4 regions of the Hahella sp. CR1 genome follow, and region 2 is predicted to be linked to each of the others. Evidence: predicted binding sites of a transcription regulator. Region 2 holds the regulator's gene; each other region holds the start of a gene.

Region 1 (5,968 bases), on a different contig from region 2:
GGATGTTCCCCTAACGTTAGAGCTGAACGCCGGGACGCTTGAGGAAAAGCCCGCGCAGATTGCGGTCGCCACGCAATGGGATGAACAAAAACGGCTGACATTGACCGCAATGTTGAATGAGCCGGCTGGAGGCTGGCTGGGCGGATTGGCGAAAATGCCCGCCTGGCAGGCGCTGGATGTGGAATTGAAAGCTGTGGTGGCGCAGTCCGAACCCTCAGATCAGGCGACCAGCGGCGCACAGAGCGGTCCGACTTACGGCATCGATCTGCAACAATTGAAAGCCCCGTTGTTCGGCCACAGCCTGCGCGCATCCGGAAAAGTGGATGTGAATCTGGATGCGTTTCTGGTGCAAACCGCAGGACTGGATATCTATATTGATCAGCGCCTGCAAAAGGTGCGTGGGCGGGTGACGGATGAAGAGCTGGACGCGCAGGTGGACATCGATCGCTTTCCGCTGGATGTGCTGGCGCCCTGGACCAAAGATTTCAGCACCGGTAACGCCAGCGCAAGTCTGCGTGCGACGGGCTCTCTGAATGACCCGCAAGCCTCGGGCAGCGCCAGCGTGCGCACTAACTTTAGCGGCAAGCCCTTGATCGCCTCCGTGCGCGGCAGTGGCGGCAAAGAAAAGATTGTCATCGACTCCCTCACCGCCAGTCTGGACGAATTGCAGGCGCAGGCCAGCGGAACGGTGGACCTCGCGGCGGAATCATTGAATATTCGCGTCACCCGTGCGCAGACGCCGTTAAGTTATCTGAGTTTGTTGGATATCGCGCCGCCGGAAGGGTTGGAACTGTTTGCGGAAGCGAGCGACGTCACTGTGACCGGCCCCTATGTGTCGCCCAACTATGAAGGGCGGGTGTCTGCTCGCGGCTCCTACCTGGATTTGCCTTTTACGGTGCAGGGCGGCGTGAAAGGCGGCATAGACTCCGTCACGCTGCGCGACGCCCGCGTCAACACAGGGGAAGCCTGGGTGACGGCTGCAGGCAAGATCGACTGGAGCAAATCTCTTCTCGACCTGAGCGCCAAGGGCGGCAAAATCCCGCTGGACCTGCTTAGTAAACTGGAAATCGAGCTGCCGCCTGAACTGGGACCCACACTGGTTGGCGTCGACGCCAAAGTGAAAGGCAAGTTCACCAAGCCGGAGTTCTCCGGCGTGGCGCAGGCGGCGGGCAGCTTTAAGTCGCAAGCCTTTGCGGTGAGTGCGAACCTGTCCGGCTCTCCCGATGTATTGAACTTTCGCTCATTTCGCGCCGAATTGCCCCGCGCGCAACCTAAAGATAGCGATGCGGCCGCAAGCCAGGCCGAGCTGGCCACGCTGGAAGGCTCCGGGCGGGTCAGTATCGCCAAAAGTACGCTTAATCTGGATGTCGTGGCGCATAAACTGCCGTACTCACTGGCTGCATTGGCGGATGTGGCGTTGCCGCCTGATCTGAGCGGCGATGTGGATGCAGATTTACACGTGGAAGGGGCGTTTACCGATCCCAAAGTCAGTGGACGCCTGCACACCGCGGGTCGCTATTCGACCTTGCCGTTTGAGGTGACTGGCGAAGGCGAGGGCGGAACACAGGGGGTGGATGTTTCCTCCTTGACCGCGAATCTGGGCGATGCTGGGCGTATCGATCTGTCTGGCTGGTGGCGACCCACCGGGTTTGACGTCTCGCTGAACGGCTCCGGTGTGAACACGAAGAGTTTGCAGGCTTTAGGCTGGCAAATGCAGCATGGGGTGTTAAATACGGATTTGCGATTGCAGGGTTCGCTGCAGCAACCCAAAGTGGACGGTTATGTCGCCTACGCCACGGAAATCGAAGGGATGGACGACAAAGGACGAAAGCAAAAATATCCGTTGCAGTTGCATACTGATATCGCCACACAGGAAAACGAAACCTTGTCGCTGGTGACAGTGATCAAGAAAGACGATACGCAGACCGGCAGAGTGAAGCTGGATATTAACGCGCGCACATATCTGGATTTCTTCAACCAACTGCAGGGCGAGCTGGATGTGCGTAAGATTCCGCTGGATGTGGCGGTGGCCGGTAACCTGGAGACGCGCTGGCTCAATTTTCTGCTGGACCCGGATATTCACCGCTTTTCCGGTGACCTGAATCTGAACCTGTCTGCGCAAGGCGTTCTTGGCGATCCTCTGTTAAATGGCGATTTGAAACTGCAGGATGGTTTTTACGAAAACCGCATCACCAGCACTTTATTTAAAGACGCTCAGGCCAATCTGGCGTTTTCCGGCCGGAAAATGACCATGAGCGACAGCTCCGCCAGCGATGGCGGCTCCGGCAAGCTGGAGCTGCTTGGCCATGTGGACTGGAGTGAACTGAAGGGCGGTGAAGAAAGTGATGACAAGCCGATAGAACTGCAGCTGGTCGCCACCAACGCCAGTATTCTGCGTCGCTCCGATATGGAAGGGGCGGTGTCCGGGAAGTTGACGCTGGAAGGAGACTTCAAAAACCTGCTGCTTAGCGGAAAAGTGGAAGTGTTGCCGTTCGCGATGATGCTGGACGCGGCGCTGGGCCGTGATATTCCGGAGATTGAAGTACGCGAGGTGGCTAAAGAAGTGTTGGAGGAAGACAGCATCCTACCTTTGCCCAAGGTCGCTCTGGATATCCGTCTGGTCGTCAACCAGCAGGCCTTTCTACGTGGGCGTGGCTTGGAAGCGGAACTGAAAGGCCGGGTGTTCGCCAAAGGGCCGCTGGAGTCCGCCTCCTACCGCGGCAACTTTGAAACCCTGCGCGGCACCTTTGAGGTCTTTGGTAAGAAGTTCGATTTGCAGGAAGGGGAGGTGTTGTTTGAGAACGACAGCTTCACCATGTTTATCGTGGGCGTCTACACCAGCAAGGACACGGAATATCGTGCGGAACTGTCCGGGTCGCTGGCGTCGCTGAAGGTGAATCTGAGCTCGAACCCGCCCTTGCCGGAAGATGAAATCCTGTCGCAGCTCATGTTCGGCAAGTCCGTGCGCAACATCACGCCGATTCAGGCCTATCGCCTGGCGGCAGCGGTGCAGACGCTGCGAGGGGAAGGCGGCAGTTTCTTTGATCCTATCGCCACCACTCGCGATTTGCTGGGGGTTGATACGCTATCCGTCGACACACAGGAAACCGACAACGGCAGCGGCGTGTCCGTCGGCGTGGGCAAATATTTGACTGAACGCGTCTATCTGGAGCTGGAGCGAACCCCAGATCCAGCGCAGCCGTGGAAAGGCTCCGTCGAGGTGGAGTTGAACCCCAACCTCAACCTGGAGACGACCACTGGCGGACAGTCCGGCTTTGGCGGAGTCGAACTACAGTGGAAGCAGGACTACTGACGCCAGGATGGCGACAAAGCCTGTAATCAATGATGTTTCTGATGCTTGTCGTTTTCTTTTTTCAGCACGACATAGACGCCGCCGAAGAATGCGATGGTCATGCCTACTACCAGTAATCCCGCGATGATGGTTTCGTCGATGTACATAATGGATCTCCAACTTGGCTGATCGATAATAACGTGATCTTTAGTTGGATTATGGCGAGGGTCCGCCATGGCGAGTTTGACTCAGGTCAACCTCTCCCGGCGGCCATCTCCCTGGTAACGCTTATATTGACCGGGGTCAATTCCGGTCAGCCATTCGACTCGCCGATTGTTGCGGCGCCCCCAGGATGCCGGCTTTGAAGTCCTGACTGACCGGGTAGTCGCCAATCCAGATAGACAGAATGGCGTCGAACAGCTTCTTGCCTGGAATGACGCCGCGGTCACGCCCGTCCAGCCAGACTTGCGCCCCGACGCCGGGGATATATTCCACGACGGCGGTGTCTCCTTTTTCCAGCTTTTGATCGAACATATGCACCATCTGCTCGATCTCCACACGGATGTCCTCCGCCTGCTGCTTGCTGATATTCAGACGCATGCCTTCGTAAAAGGCGTCTGCGATCTTGCGGCCGCGCACGTCTCGCAGCATGGTGAACTCCATGCGCCGGTAACCTTCATCGGCAAGCAGAGCTGGCGCTTCGTGAGTCGTGCGCTCCACATATAAGGCGCCGACATAAACATCGACAAAGACCAGAAAGCGGCGCGTAGCGGCTCCATTCAAGGAAAGAGAAGGGCGGTCGCCCTCCGGCGGCAGGGACTCAGGAACTTCCACGCCTTGCAGCGTTACCGCAAAGGACGGCTTGGTCAGACTCAACAAGACGATAAACAGCATCGACGATAGCGTTGGGGATATGCTCATTGTGGCGCCTCTTTGCCCTTGGGTCTGCGACAGCATTCATGCAGGCCCCGGCGCCAGGGTTTGTTATAACTTTATAAGTTCCTGGCGCGACAGGTTGATGGACGTATTTGTTTTTATAACGTCAGGGCTTTCCAGGCTTGGCTGCCTGGGAGGTTCTGACTGAATGTTGAGCAGTGTTACACAAAGATACAAAGATTGAGTGGATGCTGATCACATTTTCATCTGTGTCGATAGGTCTTTTTATATAGTCCGCTATCGGGGCGACATTATTTTCCCAACTCTTCGTAAAGGTTAGAAAAAAGAGGCTGGCGGGCTTAAAATAGCGGGCTTTAGCAACCTCAAGCCACCGCAACGCGACAGAGTCCCCCATGTATATTGACTTCCAGCAATTAGAAGCGACCAAAATCTATCATTGGATGACGCAGACCATCATCCCTCGTCCCATTGCATGGGCGCTGACCCGCAATGAGGATGGAGGCATGAACCTGGCGCCGTTCTCCTATTTCACGGCGATTTCCAGCGCGCCTCCCACCATCGCCATTTCCATCGGTAAAAAGCCCAGCGGAGAGCTGAAAGATACGCGCAGCAATTTACAGGTTGGCGCGCCCTGCACGGTGCATATCGCTGGTCGCGAAATGGCGCAGGCGGTGACGGACTCGTCCCGGACGCTGCCTTACGGCGAATCCGAACTGCCAGGGCTTAACCTGTCATTGGTGGACTTCGAAGGTTTTGAGTTGGGCAGATTGGCGGAATGTCGTTTGGCGTTTGGGTGCCGGGTGCAGGAAGTGGTGGAGCTGGGCAGCGTGCCCCAGGCGATGGTGCTGCTCAATATCGAAAAACTGTTTGTGGACGATAGCGTGATGACGACGGACGCCAAAGGCCGTCACAAAGTGGACGCAATGCAGGTGAACCCGCTGTCCCGTCTGGGGGCGGATGAATACGCCACATTGGGCGAAGTTATCAGTATTCCGAGGCCGGCATGAGTCAGTTAAGCAATCCCAGCCAAGCGCTGTTACGCCAACGTGAGCAGTTGAGCGGCCGGATACTATTGTGCTCGCCGCCCGCAGACGCCATTGCTGCGGACCTGCGCCAGACTGGCGCAGAGGTCAGCGTTCTGAGTTGGGATCACACGGCGGTGAACGCCTGCCGGAACGCCGTAGCGGAAGAGCGGTTATTTACGGATCTGGCGTTGCCTGCTGACGCGCAATGGGATCAGATCGCCCTGTTTATGCCGAAGGCCAGAGAAATGCTGGATCTGATGCTATCCGTTGTCGCGCCGGCATTGAAACACGTACAGCATATCTGGCTGGTGGGCGAAAAGCGCGAAGGCGTGGAGAGCGCCGCCAAGCGTCTGGCGAAAGAAGGCTGGGACGCCGCTAAAGTGGACTCGGCGCGTCATTGCCAGGTTTGGCAACTGACGCCAGCGAATGATTGGCGGCCGCAACAGGACGAGTTCTGGCGCGCCTACGAACTCACGCAGGAGAAAGTAGACACGCTTCAATTATTCACGCTGCCGGGAGTCTTCAGCGCGGGTCGTCTGGACGAGGGAACGCAAGTGCTGCTGGAGTCTCTGCCGGAGTTGCGCGGGAGGCGTTTTCTGGATTTTGGTTGCGGCTGCGGCGTTATTGGAACGACTTTGAAGAAGCGCTATCCCAAAGCATCGGTAGAGCTGACGGATATCAATCTGCTGGCGCTGAAAAGCGCGGCGCGCACGGCTGAAGCCAATAGCGCTGAGTTGAATATCTATGCGTCAGA
Region 2 (5,968 bases):
CAAATAAGTCTCCCAGGCGCTCTGATGATTGCTGACAACCACACAGCTCGTCTTTGGAATGTTCTCCAGCCCTTCGATCTCATAACGTATGCCACAGACAACACGCGCCCACCAAAGTGCGAACACATTAAACCGGGAGACGATGTAGTAACGCTTTTCAAAATTGACGTAAGGACCAATCAGCATCCCAACCAAAGATGTGATGATGACGCCCCAAGCATACCCAATGTAAAAAACGAAAGACCGAAATAGCTGAAATGCCTGCACTTTTGCCCGCCTTTTTTCAATGCCCGCAAAGGATATCAACTCCCCGCCCAAAGCTGCAATGAATGTTACCCCTCAACGCCCCAGAAACCCATTGTTTGAGGGATATTGCGACTAAAGTACACCCTCTCAGACAGCCACCCGCTCACCCCTTGATCAATATCAAGACTCCCTTTCGGGAGCTGGATACACTGAGCATGGAGAGAGGGGGGATCCACTTGCCAACAAGTGTGACAGCAGGCGCGCGCGCAAAATCGCTGACAATGATGGTCAAACGCGCGCAGATGTTTTCTTACCTGGTTGGAGACCCAATATGCCAGTTGGAAAGGTTGTCGAACAAGCGAAACAAAATGGGGGTAATGATAGCTGGGTTTATTTGCTCAACTCCCCCCCTAAAGAGTTCTCCAGTGAGAACTGGAGCGCCTTGGACGAGGGAGCCTATGAGGCGGATTATCGCAACAGCTCCCTGGCTCGATATTATGAGGGCGGGTTCGCATTGAGCGTTCAAGCGCCTTGCTTTAATACACTTGTCAGTGCGGAAAATTACGCCCGCCGACTCCCATCCATGAATGCTAATTTGCAGAAGTACATCGACTATGTCGTGAAAGAAGTGAGACTACTCAAGCAAAGCCTCCCCGTCGGCAGTCAGGTTAAGTACCTGCACTGGTTCGGCGATCTGGTCCGCCAGCTCACTCCCGCGGCGCAGACACAGGTGATGTACTATTTGGGCCGGGAGTTCAAACTAAACTTCGATACTGACGCCCGCCATGTCATCGAGCTGGACGCTCGCCCTGACTCTGAGGAAGCACTAGCCCTGATCAAAGGACTGGGCTTTAACATTGTCTGCATCAATGACCCTGGCGAATACGCACAGTCCTTCCCCATTGAGAGCCTTAAGAATTGGCTGCAGACCATTCGGGCGTTCGACTTCAAAGCCGTTTATCTGCGCCTGAAAGCGACTCCTGCGACCGTCAATGCACTATCGGAGCATCTTGAGGAAATTCTGACAGAGAGGCCCCAAGGCATCCTACTCTCCGGCCATAAAACGGAATCCGCCGGCACATCAGGTTTGGAGGCGGCGTTAAAAGATTTCAAGCGACGCATTAAGTCCGCATCGTTTATTCCGATCACGCAGGACTTTTTCGCACTACCCTGGACAGGCTTGATTAGTCAGGGAGTCAGTTGCTTACATGGCGTTGGGTTGGGCTCATTTTCTTACACCCCCCATTACCAGTTGCGCAACGCCACACAGTTGGACGACTACTACAAAACCCTGGACAACAACGAACTTCCTGCAAGAGCGATTCGTTACACTCAGACCCAGTTGTAACAAAAGGTGAAAACTATGTAAAAACAAAGGCGAGCGTAGGTTTTCCCTGTAAATTTCCCGTTGTAGGGATTTGCTTTTAAATAGCTATTGGCTATCCTAGAAGCCTCTTTAAGCAGTTTCACTCATCCAGCCACGAGGCAACCGATGGAAAGCAAGCATATAGCAACCTCCTCTCCTTTTAGCTTACACAGAGGCTGCCACGAATGTAATTTGAGCAAGCTTTGCATTCCTATAGCGGTCGGGGCTGAAGATATTGATCGTCTGGAAGAAATCATTCGCCAGGGCAAAATGCTCAATCGCGGCGAATATATCTTTGAGCAACACACCCCATTCCGCTCGTGCTTCGCAGTTCGTAGCGGCGCGATCAAAACATTCACTGTATCCGAGGAAGGCGAGGAACAGGTCACCGGTTTCTATCTGCCTGGCGAGATTATCGGTCTGGACAGCGTTAGCATGGAAAAATATTCCTGCTCCGCCGTCGCCCTTGAACGCACCAGCGTTTGCGAAATTCCTCTGGAAAAGTTTGAAGACCTTGCTTCAGACATCCCCAGCCTGCAGCACCACTTTTTCTCATTAATGAGCAAAGAGATTCAGGAGAGCAGGCAGCTTACCATGCTGCTAAGCAAAAACTCGGCTGAAGAACGCATTGCCTCGCTTCTACTGTCCCTGTCGACTCGCTTTAGTCGTCGTCGCCTGTCCGGCACAAACTTCAGACTCCCTATGCCTCGCAGCGATATAGGCAACTATTTAGGCCTGGCCGTCGAAACTGTCAGCAGGGTCATTACCCGCTTCCAGAACAATGGCATTATTAAGGTCCAAGGAAGGGAAGTTCAGATATTGCAATTGGACGAACTGCAGAAAATTCTTCGCCACGACACCAAGTGCATGGAGCACCAGAAGGAATCAGCCCTTAACGCTCGTTAACGGGTCTCTTCCAGGCAGTTTTCAGTCGGTTTTACGCCGCCACGCTGCTGACATTGCTCAATCAACGCCGGCAGATAACGACGCCAGGGAAGCTGCTTGACGCCAAAAGTGTTGCGCAGCTTGATACAACCTAACGCGCCATTCGCCGGAAGCGCCACCCCTGGCAATACATCAGCGCCCTTTTTCTCGATCAGGGCCTGCAACATTTCTTCCTGTCCAAATGCCTGCAGCACAATCGCTTTCAACAGTTCATAGTGGGTGACAGCTTCAGCGCCAGCATAATGGTAAACGCCCCATACCGAGATATTACAACTCAGCTGCTTGATAACAGCGTCTACGACTCTCGCCACATCATCCACCGCGACGGGAGTCAGCTGCATATCGGTGCTGGCGTTTAGGCGCTTCCCTGAAGACAGCGCGGAAAGCATGGTCTGCAGCCAGCCTTGAGCGCCAGCCTCCAGCAACCAACCCACCCTCAAGATCAGATGCTTGCTATAGTTTTCCTGGAGCCATTGTTCGCTCTGCAGCTTTGTCCGCCCAAACACGGAAAGAGGACGTCCTTTGTTGGCGGATATATAAGGGTTCTTTTTGACGCCATCGAAAACAAGATGACTGGAGAGATGAATAATCGGAGCCTTCCATAAAGCCGCCACCTCCGCTACCGCCTCACAAGCGGACACATTAACCTGATAGGCCAAATCCGGATGCTGCTCCGCCTTGAACAAGTCGGCCATCTCCGCAGCATGAACCACGAAATCCGCAGACGGCATCGCCCTCATTGCTCGCACGATCGCATCATTGGTCATGAGAAACTGCTCGTAGGGAACGCCTTCCACCGCTATGCCGCTCTGCTGCAAACGCTGAGCTATAGCCTTGCCTAATGGCGAATCGATTCCCGTCACGCAAACAATCACTCATGTACCCCTTAAATGTATCTCGTGGCCTTTAGCGCCCCTAGAATGCGGGCCGCCTGAAGATATTATGTTAACAATATTGGCTGCTTGACGGGATTTTCGCAAACCCGATCCCCAGGCTTTATCCCCATCATCCAGCTTAACGCTGCGCTTTAAACCCCTTCCGAGCGATTAAGGTATACCCTGGGTACACGAGAGGTCATGCCCGTAAATAAAGTATAGGAGATTGTTGACGCATATCCTGCAACCTCATCAGCGGAAACCGCCCCGCCCCACAGCTCTACCTCCGACCCAATACGCGCTTCTGGAATGTGAGAGATATCCACCGTCAACATATCCATGGACACCCGCCCAATAATCTTTGTCCGCTTACCGCACACGGCGACAGGCGCACCATTTTGCATTTGTCTTGGATATCCGTCGCCATACCCTACCGCAACCACTCCCATTCTTGTTGGGCCGTTCGCAGTCCAAGCGGCGCCATAGCCAATAGAGTCTCCAGCTTGCAGCTCCCGAGTAGCAATCAAGCGCGACTCAAAGGTCATTACCGGCTTCAAGCCAAATTCCGCCCCGGTCTTATCCGCCATGGGGGAGGCGCCGTACATCGCAATGCCCGGGCGCACCCAATCCAGGTGAGTCTCCGGATATTGCAACAAAGCAGCCGAGTTAGCCGAGGAGTAACTCCAGCCACCCGATCCCGCCGCCTGCATACCAGCCTGAAACGCCCGCCACTGCTTCTGCTGCAACAAGCTATTCAGCTCGTCAGCGCACGCGAAGTGGGTCATCAACCCAATGACAGAAAGCCCGGGAAACTGTCGCAGCATCTCAGCGACGCCAGCCAGTTTATTTAACGGCAGACCCAACCGGTTCATACCTGTATTCAACTTGATCCAGGTTTGCATCCGGGCGGAACCAGGACCTACTTTGCGCAAAGGGGCCACCTCGGACAGCATGTCCAATTGCTCCATATCATGCACGACCCACTCTATATCCCGCCAACGGGTAGAGTCAGCCAACTCCTCTGAGCTATAAAACCCTTCCAGCACCAATAGCGGCGTCGTAATACCCGCTTCACGCAGACTCACCGCCTCATCATAGCAGGCCACCGCCAGCTTGGGAGCCTCCCCTTTCAGGGCGCGGGCGATTTCCACTGCGCCATGGCCGTATGCATCAGCTTTAATTACCGCCGCACAACGGGCGTTTTTAGCAATGGAATTCAGCAAACGAACATTGTGACGCAATGCGTCCAGATCAATAAGAGCGCGGGATGGACGCATTACTCGTAGTCTCCCCCGCCATAATCGTGAGCCAAATCTTCAAACCTTGTGAATTTACCCATGAACGCCAAGCGCACCGTTCCGATAGGGCCGTTACGCTGCTTGCCGATAATAATTTCCGCAATACCTTTGTCCGGGCTGTCTTCGTGATAGACCTCATCCCGGTAGATGAACATGATCAAGTCAGCGTCCTGCTCAATCGCTCCAGATTCCCGCAAGTCAGAGTTAACTGGCCGCTTATTGGGTCGCTGCTCCAAACTACGGTTAAGCTGGGACAAGGCGACCACAGGACAGTTCAGCTCCTTCGCCAACGCTTTCAAGCCTCGCGAGATTTCTGAAATTTCGGCCGTACGACCTTCCGTCATTCCCGGCACCCTCATCAACTGAAGGTAATCCACCATGATCAAGCCAATTTCACCATTATGATCCCGCGCCACCCTTCTCGCCCGGGAGCGCATTTCCGTCGGACTTAACGCCGCGGTATCGTCGATGTATAACGGCTTGTCTTTCAACATGTTAACGGCTGATGTAAGACGCGGCCAGTCGTCCTCATCCAGCTTTCCACTTCTTACTTTGGTCTGATCAATTCGCCCCAGAGATGACAGCATACGCATAACGATAGAGTCGGAAGGCATCTCCATACTGAATACCAGGACAGGCTTACCCCCCAGTATCAGCGCGTTCTCAACCAGGTTCATCGCAAATGTGGTCTTACCCATGGAAGGTCGGCCGGCAACGATGATCAGGTCTGAAGACTGCATCCCCGAGGTGCGATCATCCAGGTCACGAAATCCAGTTGTAACACCTGTAATGGCCCCGTCTGAGTGGAACAACTCATCAATTTTCTTAAGGGTCTTAGTCAGAATCGGATTAACCGATTCAGGCCCGCCCTGATTGGGCCGGGATTCCGCTATCTGAAAAACTCGCCGCTCTGCGTCATCCAACACCTCTGTGCTGGTGCGCCCTTCCGTCTGGTAGGCCTCATCGGCGATTTCATTAGCGACTGTAATCAACTGACGCAATACGGAACGTTCGCGAATGATTTCCGCATAGGCGCGAATATTGGCGGCGCTGGGAGTGTTTTTAGCCAGCTCACTCAGATAAGCCAACCCACCCGCAGAGTTCAACTCGTTGCGATTATCCAGCTCCTCCGAGACAGTGATGGCGTCCAGTGGACTGCCAAGATTCGCCAATCGGGAAATTGAGCCAAATATCAGGCGATGGTCCAGACGATAAAAGTCTTTTGCTGTAATGATGTC
Region 3 (5,968 bases), on a different contig from region 2:
CGCGGCGGGCCAGTTATCTTCGCGCAGTCCCATGGGCGCAAATGCGGGAGCGATGACGCCGCCGATTTCGCTCAGCAGGGACTTATTACTGTTTTCATTGCCGTAGGAGCCGTCTGTGCCCACGGAGTTCAGCACGTTGAGGGCCAGCACCATTGGTACGATTACTTTGCCGGCGCGGAACATGAAGCCCCGGGTGCGCTCCCAGGTGCGAATGCCAACGCCTTTCAGCGTGGGAATATGGTAAGGCGGCAGCTCCATAATGAAGGGCGTGGCCTGCCCCTGCAGCAGGGTGGTTTTCATTACCAGACCGGTGAGCACCGCGATGGCGACGCCAATAATGTAGAGCCCGAAAACAACGTTTTGTCCGCCGATGGGAAAGAACGCGGCGGCGAACAGAGCGTACACGGACAAACGTGCGCCGCAGGACATAAAGGGCGCCATGATGATGGTCATGATGCGGTCCCGCTGTTTCTCCATGGTGCGGGTGGCCATGACCGCCGGCACGTTGCAGCCGAAACCGACAATCAGCGGTACGAAGGCCTTGCCGGGAAGACCGATGGCGCGCATGGCGCGATCCATGACGAATGCGGCGCGGGCCATGTAGCCGGAATCCTCCAGCGCCGACAAAAACAGATATAGAAAGCCGATGATCGGAATAAAGGTGGCCACCACCTGCACGCCGCCGCCCATGCCGTCCGCCAGCAGCAGACGCAGCCACTGCGGCGCTCCCAGTGAGGTCAGCAGCGCGCCGAACCCGTCCACGAACAATGCGCCAGTGAATTGATCAAAGAAATCGATGAACGCGCCGCCGATATTGATGGTGAACATGAACATCAAATACATGGCGAACAGAAATATGGGAATGCCCAGCATCCGGTTCAGGACCACGCGGTCGATTTTGTCGGATATGCTGCGCTGCACTTCATGGTTGCGTTTGACGCTGGCGCTGGCTACCTGATTGACGAAGCCGTAGCGGGCGTCCGCCAGACAGATATCGATGTCGTCCTCCAGCTGTCGCACCACGTCCTCTTGCAGTTCCTCTACGCTGGCGCGGAGTGTCGAGTCCGCCAGTTTCAGGGCGGAGGCGTCTCCTTCCAGCATTCGCGTCGCCAGCCAGCGCGGATCGCATTTGCCCTCGGCGTGCGCGGCCAGCATGGGAGTCAGGCTGTCCAGCGCTTTGGCGACAGGGGAGGGATAGGTGATGACGGCATGGGAAATATGCTTGCGACGCGCGGCGTCCAGAATCGCCGCCTTCAGTTGCGGCAGCCCAGCGCCGGAAGCAGCCACAATAGGGACGACAGGGCAGTCCAGCAGGTTGGCGAGCTTGTCGTGAGCCACCGCATGGCCGCGCTCTTCCGCCACATCCATCATGTTCAACGCCGTCAGCAAGGGCGTCTTCATTTCCAGCAGTTGGCAGGTGAGGTAGAGATTGCGCTCCAGGTTGGAGGCGTCGACGATATTGATGATGAGGTCCGCTTCACGCTCGGCGACGAAATCTCTGGCGATTTGCTCATCCAGGGAAACATCTTCTTCGCAGACATCGAGGGAATAGGTGCCAGGCAGGTCGATCAGTTCAAAGTCCACGCCCTGAAATGAAAAGCGGCCGCTTTTGCGCTCCACAGTGACGCCAGGCCAGTTGCCCACCCGTTGCTTGGAGCCGGTCAGTGCGTTGAATAAGGTGGTTTTGCCGCAGTTGGGGTTGCCTACCACTGCGATGACGTATTTTTCCGTGTTGTGCTCCGGACTGGCCATGATCGACTTACTCTCTCCAATAAAACTGCTTGGGATCGGGCTGATTGCGTGTATTTCAGAGGACGCTAGATTTTCTCAATAAGAAGACTGCCTGCTTCGTCTTTACGCAGGCTGAGGCGAAACCCGCGCACCAGAATTTCCACTGGATCGCCCATCGGGGCGTAGCGGGTGACGCTGAATTCGACGCCGGGGGTCAACCCCATGGATAACAGTTTGCGGCGATAGCTTTTGCCGCCTTCGCCGAAGCCCATGACGCGGCCTTGATCGCCGACTTTAAGATCTTTCAGACTGACGCTGCTCATTCTTGGGAAGGCTCCTCAATGACTGCTGGTTGTGGCGCACGCGCGCACCACCATGATTTTTTGCGCCATGCCGGCGCCCAGCGCCAGACGCGTATCGGCGCGCACGACCACCAGATCAGCGCCCTTGCGGTGCAGCACAGTTAACTCGCAGCCCACATTGAGCCCCAGAGAAGTTAAACGCATTTCCAGGTTTTTGCCCCCGCGTAACAGGTGAACTTTCACTCTTTCGCTCTCTTGCGCCAACGCCAGAGGGAAAGGCTTCTGTTCGAACGTGCTCATACGACCGCCTTTAAATGAAAGTGAGATTGAGAAACCTTCTTATTATTAACGCTATTACTGAGTGAATCCAGTAGACCTTGGGGGAATCTGACTCAGATCAAGGGCATGTGGGACCAGAAACCCGGGATGGATTTAAATGGAGGTGAAGCGGTCGGCCAGATAATCGATAAAGGCTTTGGCGCAGGCGGTTTGCAAACGGGATGACGTGACCGCCTGCACCGGCAGACGGGGGACAGTCCAGTCCATCAGTATGGGGATTAAGCGTCCTTCGGCCAGCGCGTCGCGGGCCAGGACTGTGGCGAGGCTGGCGACGCCGAACCCGCGTTCCGCCAGCACGCGCATCAGGCTGACATTGTTGACCGCGAACCGACCTTTAACCGCAACCTCTACGGTTTCGTCGGCGCGCTGCAGACGCCAGACCGCCTGAGCCTGCGCGCCAATGATGATGCAATCGCGCTCGTTGAGCTGATCGGGATGGGAAGGCGCGGATTGACGTTGCAGGTAAGTCGGGGAGGCGAACAGGCCTTGCTCGATCCAGCCAATGCGTCGGCTTACCAGGTTCTGATCCTTCACCACGCCGAGCCGAATCGCTACATCGATCTGCTCGCTGGCCAGGTCGCGATGCTGCGGAGACAGGTCGATTTCGAAGTCGATGCCCGGATAGCGGCGAGCGAATTCCGGCAGTAAAGGCGCGATATAGTGCACGCCCAGGTCTACCGGCATGGACAGTCGCAGCGTGCCTTGCGGACGCTTGGCTTCCTCAAACAAGGCTTCCTGCGCATTGAAAGCCTCGTCCACCAGACGTTCGCAGCGTTCAAAGTAACGGCGCGCCGCCTCCGTCAGCTCTACACGGCGAGTGGTGCGGGTGAACAGGCTGATGCCTGACTCACGCTCCAGCGCGCGGATACGTCGGGACAGGGTGGCTGTCGACAACCCCAGATTCTCCGCGGCGCGGCTGAAGCTGCGGGTGCGCGCCACCTCCACAAACAGGGCGACATTTTGCAAGGCGGACAGGTCTTTCATGGTGGCTAGTTATTGTTGCAAATATGAAAAAGAGAATAGCAATGGCGGCCATTATCTTTCAAATAGATCAATGTAGTATCTCACTGACTCCACTAACGAGGTAACTGAGATGCAGCGCTTCAACATTGACGACACCGCTATGATTTTGATCGATCACCAGACCGGCACTAACACCTGGGCCTCCACGACCCCCCTGGAGCTGCTGCGACGCAATGTGATCATTCTGGCGTCATTCGCCCAGGGCGTGGGCATGCCGTTGGTGCTCACCTCCAGTCAGGAAAGCAATGTCGACGTGCAGGGCCCTCTGATGCCTGAACTGGAAGCCATCGCCCCGGATGCATTCGCGGCGCGCATCAAACGCATTGGCGTAGTGAACGCCTGGGATGATCCTGCGTTCGCGGAAGCCTGTCGCCGCACAGGCAAGCGCAATTTCGTGATGGCCGGGGTGACCACGGACGTGTGCATGGTGTCTCCCGCCATCAGCGCGGTGGAGGAAGGCTTTAACGTACAGGTCGTATGTGACGCATGCGGCTCAACCAACCAGATTGCCGAAGAGATGTCCTGGCGTCGCATGGAGCGCGCGGGTGTGCGTCTGACCAGCACCAACGCCGTGGTGGCGGAGCTGGTGCGCAACTGGGCGTCGGCGGCGGGCGAAGTGGCGTTTCCGTTGCTGCTCGGCTAGTTCGCGCAACGGAGCGGAATCTCTCAGCAGATCGGCGTTTGGCGGGCCGTTCTGCTTTTTCTGCGTCAGGCTCACGCAATTGCGTGTTGGCTCAATAAGGCGCAAACACGATATAGCTGCTGGCGCTGGCGTAGAACACCGAGTAGGTGAAAATGGCGAAGGAAGGCGTCTCATAGTCGCCGCTGGTGAAGCACAGGCAGGTCATGTTGTCTTCGCCGTAGTCGCAGGTGGGAATCAGGGCGGACGCCACGCCGTCAATAATCGCCTTCTGTATATACCAGCGGTTGCCGCCGCCCATGGCGTAGTAAAGCGTCACATCGATATGCCGGTTGGCGTCGCCAATCAAAAAGCTGATGGCGGCGCTGTCTTCATTGGGTTCGAATTCTTCGTTGGATGAAATCTCCCAGGTGGAGGATTCGCCCGATCCCAATGGCGAAGGGATTTTGTCGATGTACACGCCGCCGCCGAACGTGTTGACGTCATAAGCCACCAGCGGCATGGCGCTGAGATTTCTCACATCGAATACGACGAGGTCTTCGCTGCCTTTGTCGCCTAGTCCCAGTCCCGCCACTCCGGCGATAGCGCCGACCACGCTGGCGGTGGCCCCCAGTTTATCCCAGCCGCTGGCGCCGCCTTCTATGTCCCGGGACAGGGAGGAGCTGGTGAAACTGCTCAAATAGTATTTGTGGAAGGAGCTGACCGCCTGCTGCCCGGTTCCGTGGCCTTGGGTGATGGAGAAGGAGCCGTTGGTCGTGGTGTAGTTCAGGTTTGCGTCCTTGATGTCCATGGGGGATTCCTTGTGTTGGTTGGGATGATGGGAGGCTCACACGTAATCCGAGAAAAACAGCGAGACTTTGCCTTTATGTTGGTCCGCTCCCATGTCGCTGAGGCTGAAAGAGGTGTAGTCGTCTTTACCGGCGAAACCCAGGTAGGCGCGTCTGTAGCCATCCTCGTTGAACCAGAGATCGCGGCCGTCGATATAAAAGTGGTTCAAGCGCCACACGCCGGAGCTGCGCAACTCAATGGTGGTATGCACGTCCACGCAGTTGCTGGCGTTGGAGCCGATCATAAAGGTGAACTCGTAATGGGACTTACCGGGTTGAAAGCCTGAGGTTTTTGCTTTGATCGACCCGGTTTCCCCTGGCACTAACGGTCGCACCGCCTGTTGAAAACCGAAGTTGTCGGATTTGCTTTGAAACGGCGCGATGGTGTAGCTGGAGTGATTAATGATCTCCAGCTCGAATTCATTGACGGCGCCCTTCTTCTTCAACCCGATGATTGACGACATTGTGCCGACAGTGGTGGCGATCGCGCCGACTGCGCCCCACATGCTCAGGGTTTCGGCGTAGGACTGGGTGGGCGTAAGGTTGTCCGCGTAACTTTCCATTTCTCTGATGAGTTGAAGCGCCGCATCTTTGCCTTTTTTGACGTAGACATCGCCATGTTCCGTAATGAGGGTGGGGGATGAGCCTGATTCGTTCGCCATATCATTAAGTCCTTTTATCAGTATGTTGATGAGCGCCAGTCAGCGCTTGGCGTTTCGTCCGCGCAAAAATTCGCACTGGCGCCAATGTACGGCCGCAAACAGCCACTATAGAACGCGGCTGCGGCATGGAAACAGGGGATGTTTTAAGGAGGGAGGAATCCCTAGGCGTTTAATGGTCGCACAGCTGTTTTGTCTGGGCGCGAATGACGGAACGCGTCGGTGAGGATGCACGGAGCCTATGAGTGAAATGTGGATATAAGGTTATGATTTAAATGCAAAAAGTGTACACTGACTGCGCTTGTCACAGCGCCGCGCGCCGGCGACTTCAGCCCCCCGTTACTAGCTGCAAGAGGAAACCCCATGGAAGACATCGTGGAAATAAAGGCATTCGTGCCGGCAAAAGACTATGAGCAATCCAAAGCTTTCTACCGGGATATCGGCTTT
Region 4 (5,968 bases), on a different contig from region 2:
CTTGCCGCGTTTTCGCATCCGTTGTGGCTATATTAGCCATGGCTTGGTAGGGAGGATAGACGACATATCTGCATTGTTTGTAGGATATCTCGTACACCCTGGCGTCCTGCCTGTTCATCCCTCAATCCTTCATCCCATCCAGCCTCGGTGTCCGTACCTGCTGTTGTCTGACTCCATTCAGTCGACGCGTCCGAGCGTTCGTGCTCCACAAAGAAAAAGACGCAACGTTCCATGCTGCGTCTTCCGTGTCAGATGCTTCCCTTGATGCCTATTTCCGTCGGCTTTGGTCGTCCTTGTTGCTTCCTTGCTTCATGTCCTTATGTGTCAGCGCATCCTCTTGGTGCCTATATTAGGGTGGGGAGGGGTAGGAAAATAGACGCGATGTCTGCATTGCGTGTGAGATATTTCCTACATTATTCGGCATATGAGATTCTGCGCTCCTGCACGTAGCTGGGAGTAAAGCTGAAAAGCACGCCGGTGCCGCCCTCCGGCATGCGTTGAATAGACAACTCTCCGTGCAGGTTGCGGGTGCGCTCGCGCATGATGGCGAGGCCATAGTGGTTGAGCTTCTCTGGGTCCTCGGGAATGCCGACGCCATTGTCAGTGATAGCTAAAGTGACTTTTTTCATTGGGTCCGAATGCAACGACACCATGACCAGGTTGCCTTGAGAATGACGGACGGCGTTCTGCAGCGCCTCCCGCGTTATTTGCAGCAAATGAATTTCTTCGTTGGGGGAAAAGGGAATATCTTCCACCCGATAATCCAACACGATTTTGACGTTTGTGCTCTGCTCAGTCAGTTGCTCCACGGTATGTAAAATCGCCGCATGCAGGCCTTTTTCGGAAATGCTCAGGCGGAATGTGGTGAGCAGCTCGCGTAACTGCCGATAGGCGGATGTGATGCCTTCCTTCAGTTCTGCGGTAATGCCTTCAATCTGTTCGTCTTCCACCTGTTTGGATTGCAAGGCGCGGGTCAGGCGCGCCACCTGTATCTTCAGGTAGGAAAGGCTTTGCGCCAAGGAATCGTGCAGCTCCCGGGCGATAACGTTACGCTCGTTCATCAGAGATACCCGTCGCTCCTGGTCGCCCTGATTTTTTAAGCTCAGAGCGATCGCCACCTGATCGGCGAAAGATTGCAACAACTGATGCTGCCAGCCTTCCAAAAACTGGCTGTTGTGCAGAGAACAAACGATGACGCCATATTGCACGCCTTCCTTGATCAGTGGGTAACGCACCTGCACCTCGTCATTGTCCCGGCACACCTGGGCTTTCTCCACCATGCACTTTTCGCATTCCTGACGCTGACAGGTTGAAGGCAACTCCATCATGTAATCGTTGCGGATGTGCTCATAGGGAATCACCGCTTCGGGCGTTTTCAGGCACAGTTCGACGCCGCCGACGGCGGTAATGCTGGTGAGTTCCTCCAGCCAGGCCTGAAAATCAATATTTTCATGGGTTTTCTCGCTGACTTCCCGGGCCAGATGATAGAGAAAGTTCAAGGAATCATTGCTGCGTTTCAGCGCCTGGGTTTTGTTTTTGACTCGCGTCTCCAGCGACTCGTACATCTCCGATAACGCATCGCTCATCTGATTGAACGTCTCCGCCAGCAGCCCCAGCTCGTCGTCGTTTTTCACTTCAAGACGATCACTGAAATCGCCGCGGGCGATTTTGCGGGCGTTTTGCGTCAGGCTGCGCAAGGGCAGCTCGACATGATGATGGAGAATGAGTAGGGAGAAACTGACCAGGGCGAAGGTGAGAAAGAGGGCGCTGATTTGTATCAGACGCAGGTTTTCGATGCGATTCTCTGCGCGAATCTGATAGAGCTGCACCAGGTTGTCTATCTCATCGACAAACTTGTCGATCTTCTCGCCCAGCTGATCTGCAATGCGGCGGTCCGGATTGCGGGCGTAGGTGGCGATAAAGCCGCTGACATCTTTTTCCCACCGCTCTCGCACCTGCAGGAACTGATGATGCAGTTCCGAGGACTCGTCTTTCATGGCTTCCGCCACCAGCACGGGATTTTCGATGCGGTCAGCAAACTGGCGGGTCAGCGCCGCTACGAAATCCGCGGAGGGCGCATCCAGGGTCAGCAGTCGCGCCTGCATGCGGTAGCTCTGCATGCGCAGCGAGCCGGCGATATTTACCGCCTCCGCGTCTTTTTCCGCCGATTCGGAGATAAAGAATGACGCCAGCATGGTGATCATCGCCAGCGACACCATGGCGATCATCAACGCGCCCATTCGGAAGATCAGGGATTTCTGGAATCGCGCAATCATCGTTTCGAACTCCTTCCAGGGGGGAGTACTACCAAAGAACCGAGACCTGTCGTTAGCTCAATCAATCTATGCTTCCAATGTATAACTTATTGAAAAATATGAACAACGCTTTTTTCGCCTCTACCCCCTAAGAGGTATGCGCCAGAGTATGCTGACGCGTCCCCAAAAAACCGCTTTGATTTGCATCAATTATAGTCCCCCGGGCTCTCCTAGAATGAATTTGAAATTAAAAAACGACCTGTCTCTAACGCTGTGCTCCATGCTTCGAAGCAGGTTCTGATGAGGAGTCCGACATGAGCCATTTTCTGGATAGACTGCAGTTTTTCAAACGCAAAGGAGAGACTTTCGCGGATGGACACGGCGCCACCACCAAAGACGATCGTAGTTGGGAGGACGGTTATCGCCGTCGTTGGCAGCACGATAAAATCGTGCGCTCCACCCATGGAGTCAATTGCACCGGGTCCTGTAGCTGGAAGATCTACGTCAAAGACGGTCTGGTGACCTGGGAAACCCAGCAGACCGACTATCCTCGCACGCGTCCGGACCTCCCCAATCATGAACCCAGAGGGTGCCCGCGAGGCGCCAGTTATTCCTGGTACATCTACAGCGCTAACCGGCTCAAGTATCCCAAAGTCAGACAAAGCCTGATCAAGCTGTGGCGCGAAGCGAAGCAAAGGCACGATGATCCCGTCGACGCCTGGGAGAGCATTGTTGAAGACCCGGCTAAGGCCAAGTCCTACAAGCAGCGCCGTGGCTTGGGCGGATTCGTGCGCAGTTCATGGAATGAGGTTAACGAGATTATCGCGGCCGCCAACGTCTATACCGCGAAGCGTTATGGTCCTGACCGTATCTCCGGGTTTTCGCCGATTCCCGCCATGTCCATGGTGTCCTATGCCGCCGGCTCCCGCTATTTGTCACTGATCGGCGGCAATTGCCTGAGCTTCTATGACTGGTATTGCGACTTGCCGCCAGCGTCTCCGCAAATCTGGGGTGAGCAGACCGACGTGCCGGAGGCGGCGGACTGGTACAACTCCAACTACATCATCGCCTGGGGCTCCAATGTACCGCAGACCCGTACACCTGACGCGCACTTCCTGACAGAAGTGCGTTACAAAGGAACCAAGACCTGCGTCATCACTTCGGACTATTCCGAGTGCTCCAAATTCGGCGATACCTGGCTGGCGCCCAAACAGGGAACCGACTCCGCGCTGGCCATGGCGTTTGGCCATGTGATTCTGAAAGACTTTCACGTGGATAATCCCAGTGAATATTTTACCGACTACGTGCGCCGTTACACCGACATGCCCATGCTGGTCATGCTGGAAGAGCACGAAGGCCGTTACATTCAAGGCCGTTTTCTGCGCGCTTCAGACCTGTCCGGCAATCTGGGGCAGGACAACAATCCGGAATGGAAAACCATCGCAGTTAATGAAGCTACCGGCGAGCTGATATCACCCACTGGCTCTGTGGGGTATCGCTGGGGCGAGCAGGGCAAATGGAATATCCAGCAACTGGACGGTAAGTCCGGCGCGGAAGTAAAACTGGCGCTTAGTCTGAAAAATATCAGCGATGAAATCGCGCCAGTGGCGTTTCCCTATTTTGGCGGGCAAGAGCACGAATATGACTACTTCCAGCACACCGATCACGATGAACTGCTGATCCGTAAAGTGCCGGTGAAGCATGTGCAACTGGCGGACGGCTCCATGGTAAAAGTGGCCTGCGTATTCGATCTAACCGTGGCCAACTATGGCGTCGACAATGGCTATGACGATCCAGCCTGCGCCAAGGATTACTCCGACGACATTCCCTACACGCCGGCCTGGCAAGAAAAAATCACTGGCGTTCCGCAGGCGGACGTGATCCGCGTGGCGCGTGAGTTCGCCCGCAATGCGGATAAAACCCATGGCCGCTCTATGGTTATCGTTGGGGCCGCGCTGAACCACTGGTATCACATGGACATGAACTACCGCGGGCTGATCAACATGTTGATGCTGTGCGGTTGCGTCGGCCAAAGCGGCGGCGGTTGGGCGCATTATGTGGGGCAGGAGAAGCTGCGTCCCCAGTGTGGCTGGCTGCCTCTGGCGTTTGGGTTGGATTGGCAGCGTCCGCCCCGGCAGATGAACGGCACCTCCTTCTTTTATAACCATGCCGACCAATGGCGCTATGAAAAACTGCAGATGACGGAGGTGGTGTCGCCCCTGGCGGACAAAGGCAAATGGAGCGCCTCCATCATTGATTACAACACCCGCGCCGAGCGTATGGGGTGGCTGCCGTCTGCGCCGCAGCTGGGCATGAACCCGCTGATGCTGACCAAAGAAGCGGCGGTGGAGGGCATGGACCCGAAAGATTACGCCGTAAAACTGTTGAAAGAAGGCCAGCTGAAATTCGCCTGTGAGGACCCGGATAACCCGCAGAATTATCCCCGCAATATGTTTATCTGGCGCAGCAACCTGCTGGGTTCCTCCGGCAAAGGCCATGAATACATGCTGCGTCATCTGTTAGGGACCAAGCATGGTCTGCTGGGCAAAGATCTCGGGGAAATGGGGGAAACCAAGCCGGACGACGTGACCTGGCGCGACGAAGCGCCGGAAGGCAAGGTGGACTTGCTGGTGACGCTGGACTTTCGCATGTCCACCACCTGTCTGTATTCCGACATTGTGTTGCCAACGGCGACCTGGTACGAAAAGGACGATCTGAATACCTCAGATATGCATCCTTTCATTCATCCTCTGTCCAAAGCGGTGGACCCGGTGTGGGAAGCGCGCAGCGACTGGGACATCTTCAAAGGCATCGCCAAGCAGTTCTCCAAGGCGGCGCAAGGTCATCTGGGCGTGGAAAAAGACTTGGTGACCGTGCCGATTCTGCACGACACTCCGGCGGAAATCGCCCAACCGTTTGGCGTCAAACACTGGTGGAAAGGCGAATGTGACCTGATACCCGGCAAAACAGCGCCTAACATGGTCGTGGTGGAGCGGGACTACCCCAACACCTATAACCGTTTCACCTCAGTCGGCCCTCTGCTGGACACGCTGGGGAACGGCGGCAAAGGCATCAACTGGGATACTAAAGAAGAAGTGGCGTTCCTCGCCAAACTGAACCTGACTCACGACGAAGACAGCGCCCGCAGTGGTCGTCCCAAAATCGAAAGCGCCATCGACGCGGCGGAAGTGATTCTGTCTCTGGCGCCGGAGACCAACGGCCATGTGGCGGTGAAAGCCTGGGAAGCATTGGGGCGCGCCACGGGTCTCGATCACACCCACTTGGCGCGGCCGAAAGAGGAAGAAAAAATCCGCTTCCGCGACATCGTAGCGCAACCCCGCAAGATTATTTCCTCACCTACCTGGTCTGGGCTGGAGGATGAACATGTGAGCTATAACGCAGGCTACACCAACGTCCATGAGCTGATTCCCTGGCGCACCATCACCGGACGTCAGCAGTTCTATCAGGACCATGAATGGATGCGCGACTTCGGCGAAACCATGTGCGTCTACAAGCCGCCGATCAACTTGAAAACCACCTCGCCGGTGATGAACAGCAAACCCAACGGCAACAAGGAGATCCTGCTCAACTGGATTACGCCGCACCAGAAATGGGGTATTCACAGCACCTATTCGGACAACTTGCTGATGCTGACTTTGTCCCGGGGCGGCCCCATCGTGTGGATGAGCGAAACCGACGCCAAAAAGGCCGGC

The links. The regulator FNR, encoded in region 2, switches genes on or off when oxygen is low (the NO sensors DNR and NnrR bind a similar motif). The targets are predictions, from matches to a motif close to TTGATNTANATCAA.
Region 1: ccoM (cytochrome c oxidase subunit CcoM) is a predicted target of FNR. The motif match lies at 3,536-3,549, and genes of this name have one in related genera.
Region 3: ONV78_RS30665 (FeoA family protein) is a predicted target of FNR. The motif match lies at 2,421-2,434, and genes of this name have one in related genera.
Region 4: ONV78_RS24560 (nitrate reductase subunit alpha) is a predicted target of FNR. The motif match lies at 2,452-2,465, and genes of this name have one in related genera.

The regions. Positions count from the first base shown of each region.
Region 1 covers NZ_JAPELK010000020.1:24,791-30,758, forward strand. The annotation lists gene ONV78_RS29400 (translocation/assembly module TamB domain-containing protein) at 1-3,313, shown strand, start outside; gene ccoM (cytochrome c oxidase subunit CcoM) at 3,340-3,459, opposite strand; gene ONV78_RS29410 (chalcone isomerase family protein) at 3,596-4,213, opposite strand; gene ONV78_RS29415 (flavin reductase family protein) at 4,582-5,196, shown strand; gene ONV78_RS29420 (class I SAM-dependent methyltransferase) at 5,193-5,968, shown strand, end outside.
Region 2 covers NZ_JAPELK010000007.1:39,212-45,179, forward strand. The annotation lists gene ONV78_RS17630 (lysophospholipid acyltransferase family protein) at 1-267, opposite strand, end outside; gene ONV78_RS17635 (hypothetical protein) at 578-1,594, shown strand; gene fnr (fumarate/nitrate reduction transcriptional regulator Fnr) at 1,739-2,518, shown strand; gene ONV78_RS17645 (sugar nucleotide-binding protein) at 2,515-3,432, opposite strand; gene alr (alanine racemase) at 3,585-4,709, opposite strand; gene dnaB (replicative DNA helicase) at 4,709-5,968, opposite strand, start outside.
Region 3 covers NZ_JAPELK010000024.1:7,044-13,011, forward strand. The annotation lists gene feoB (Fe(2+) transporter permease subunit FeoB) at 1-1,752, opposite strand, end outside; gene ONV78_RS30660 (FeoA family protein) at 1,818-2,054, opposite strand; gene ONV78_RS30665 (FeoA family protein) at 2,070-2,333, opposite strand; gene ONV78_RS30670 (LysR family transcriptional regulator) at 2,466-3,356, opposite strand; gene ONV78_RS30675 (isochorismatase family protein) at 3,466-4,038, shown strand; gene ONV78_RS30680 (hypothetical protein) at 4,130-4,825, opposite strand; gene ONV78_RS30685 (hypothetical protein) at 4,862-5,524, opposite strand; gene ONV78_RS30690 (VOC family protein) at 5,885-5,968, shown strand, end outside.
Region 4 covers NZ_JAPELK010000012.1:49,801-55,768, forward strand. The annotation lists gene ONV78_RS24555 (HAMP domain-containing protein) at 414-2,276, opposite strand; gene ONV78_RS24560 (nitrate reductase subunit alpha) at 2,570-5,968, shown strand, end outside.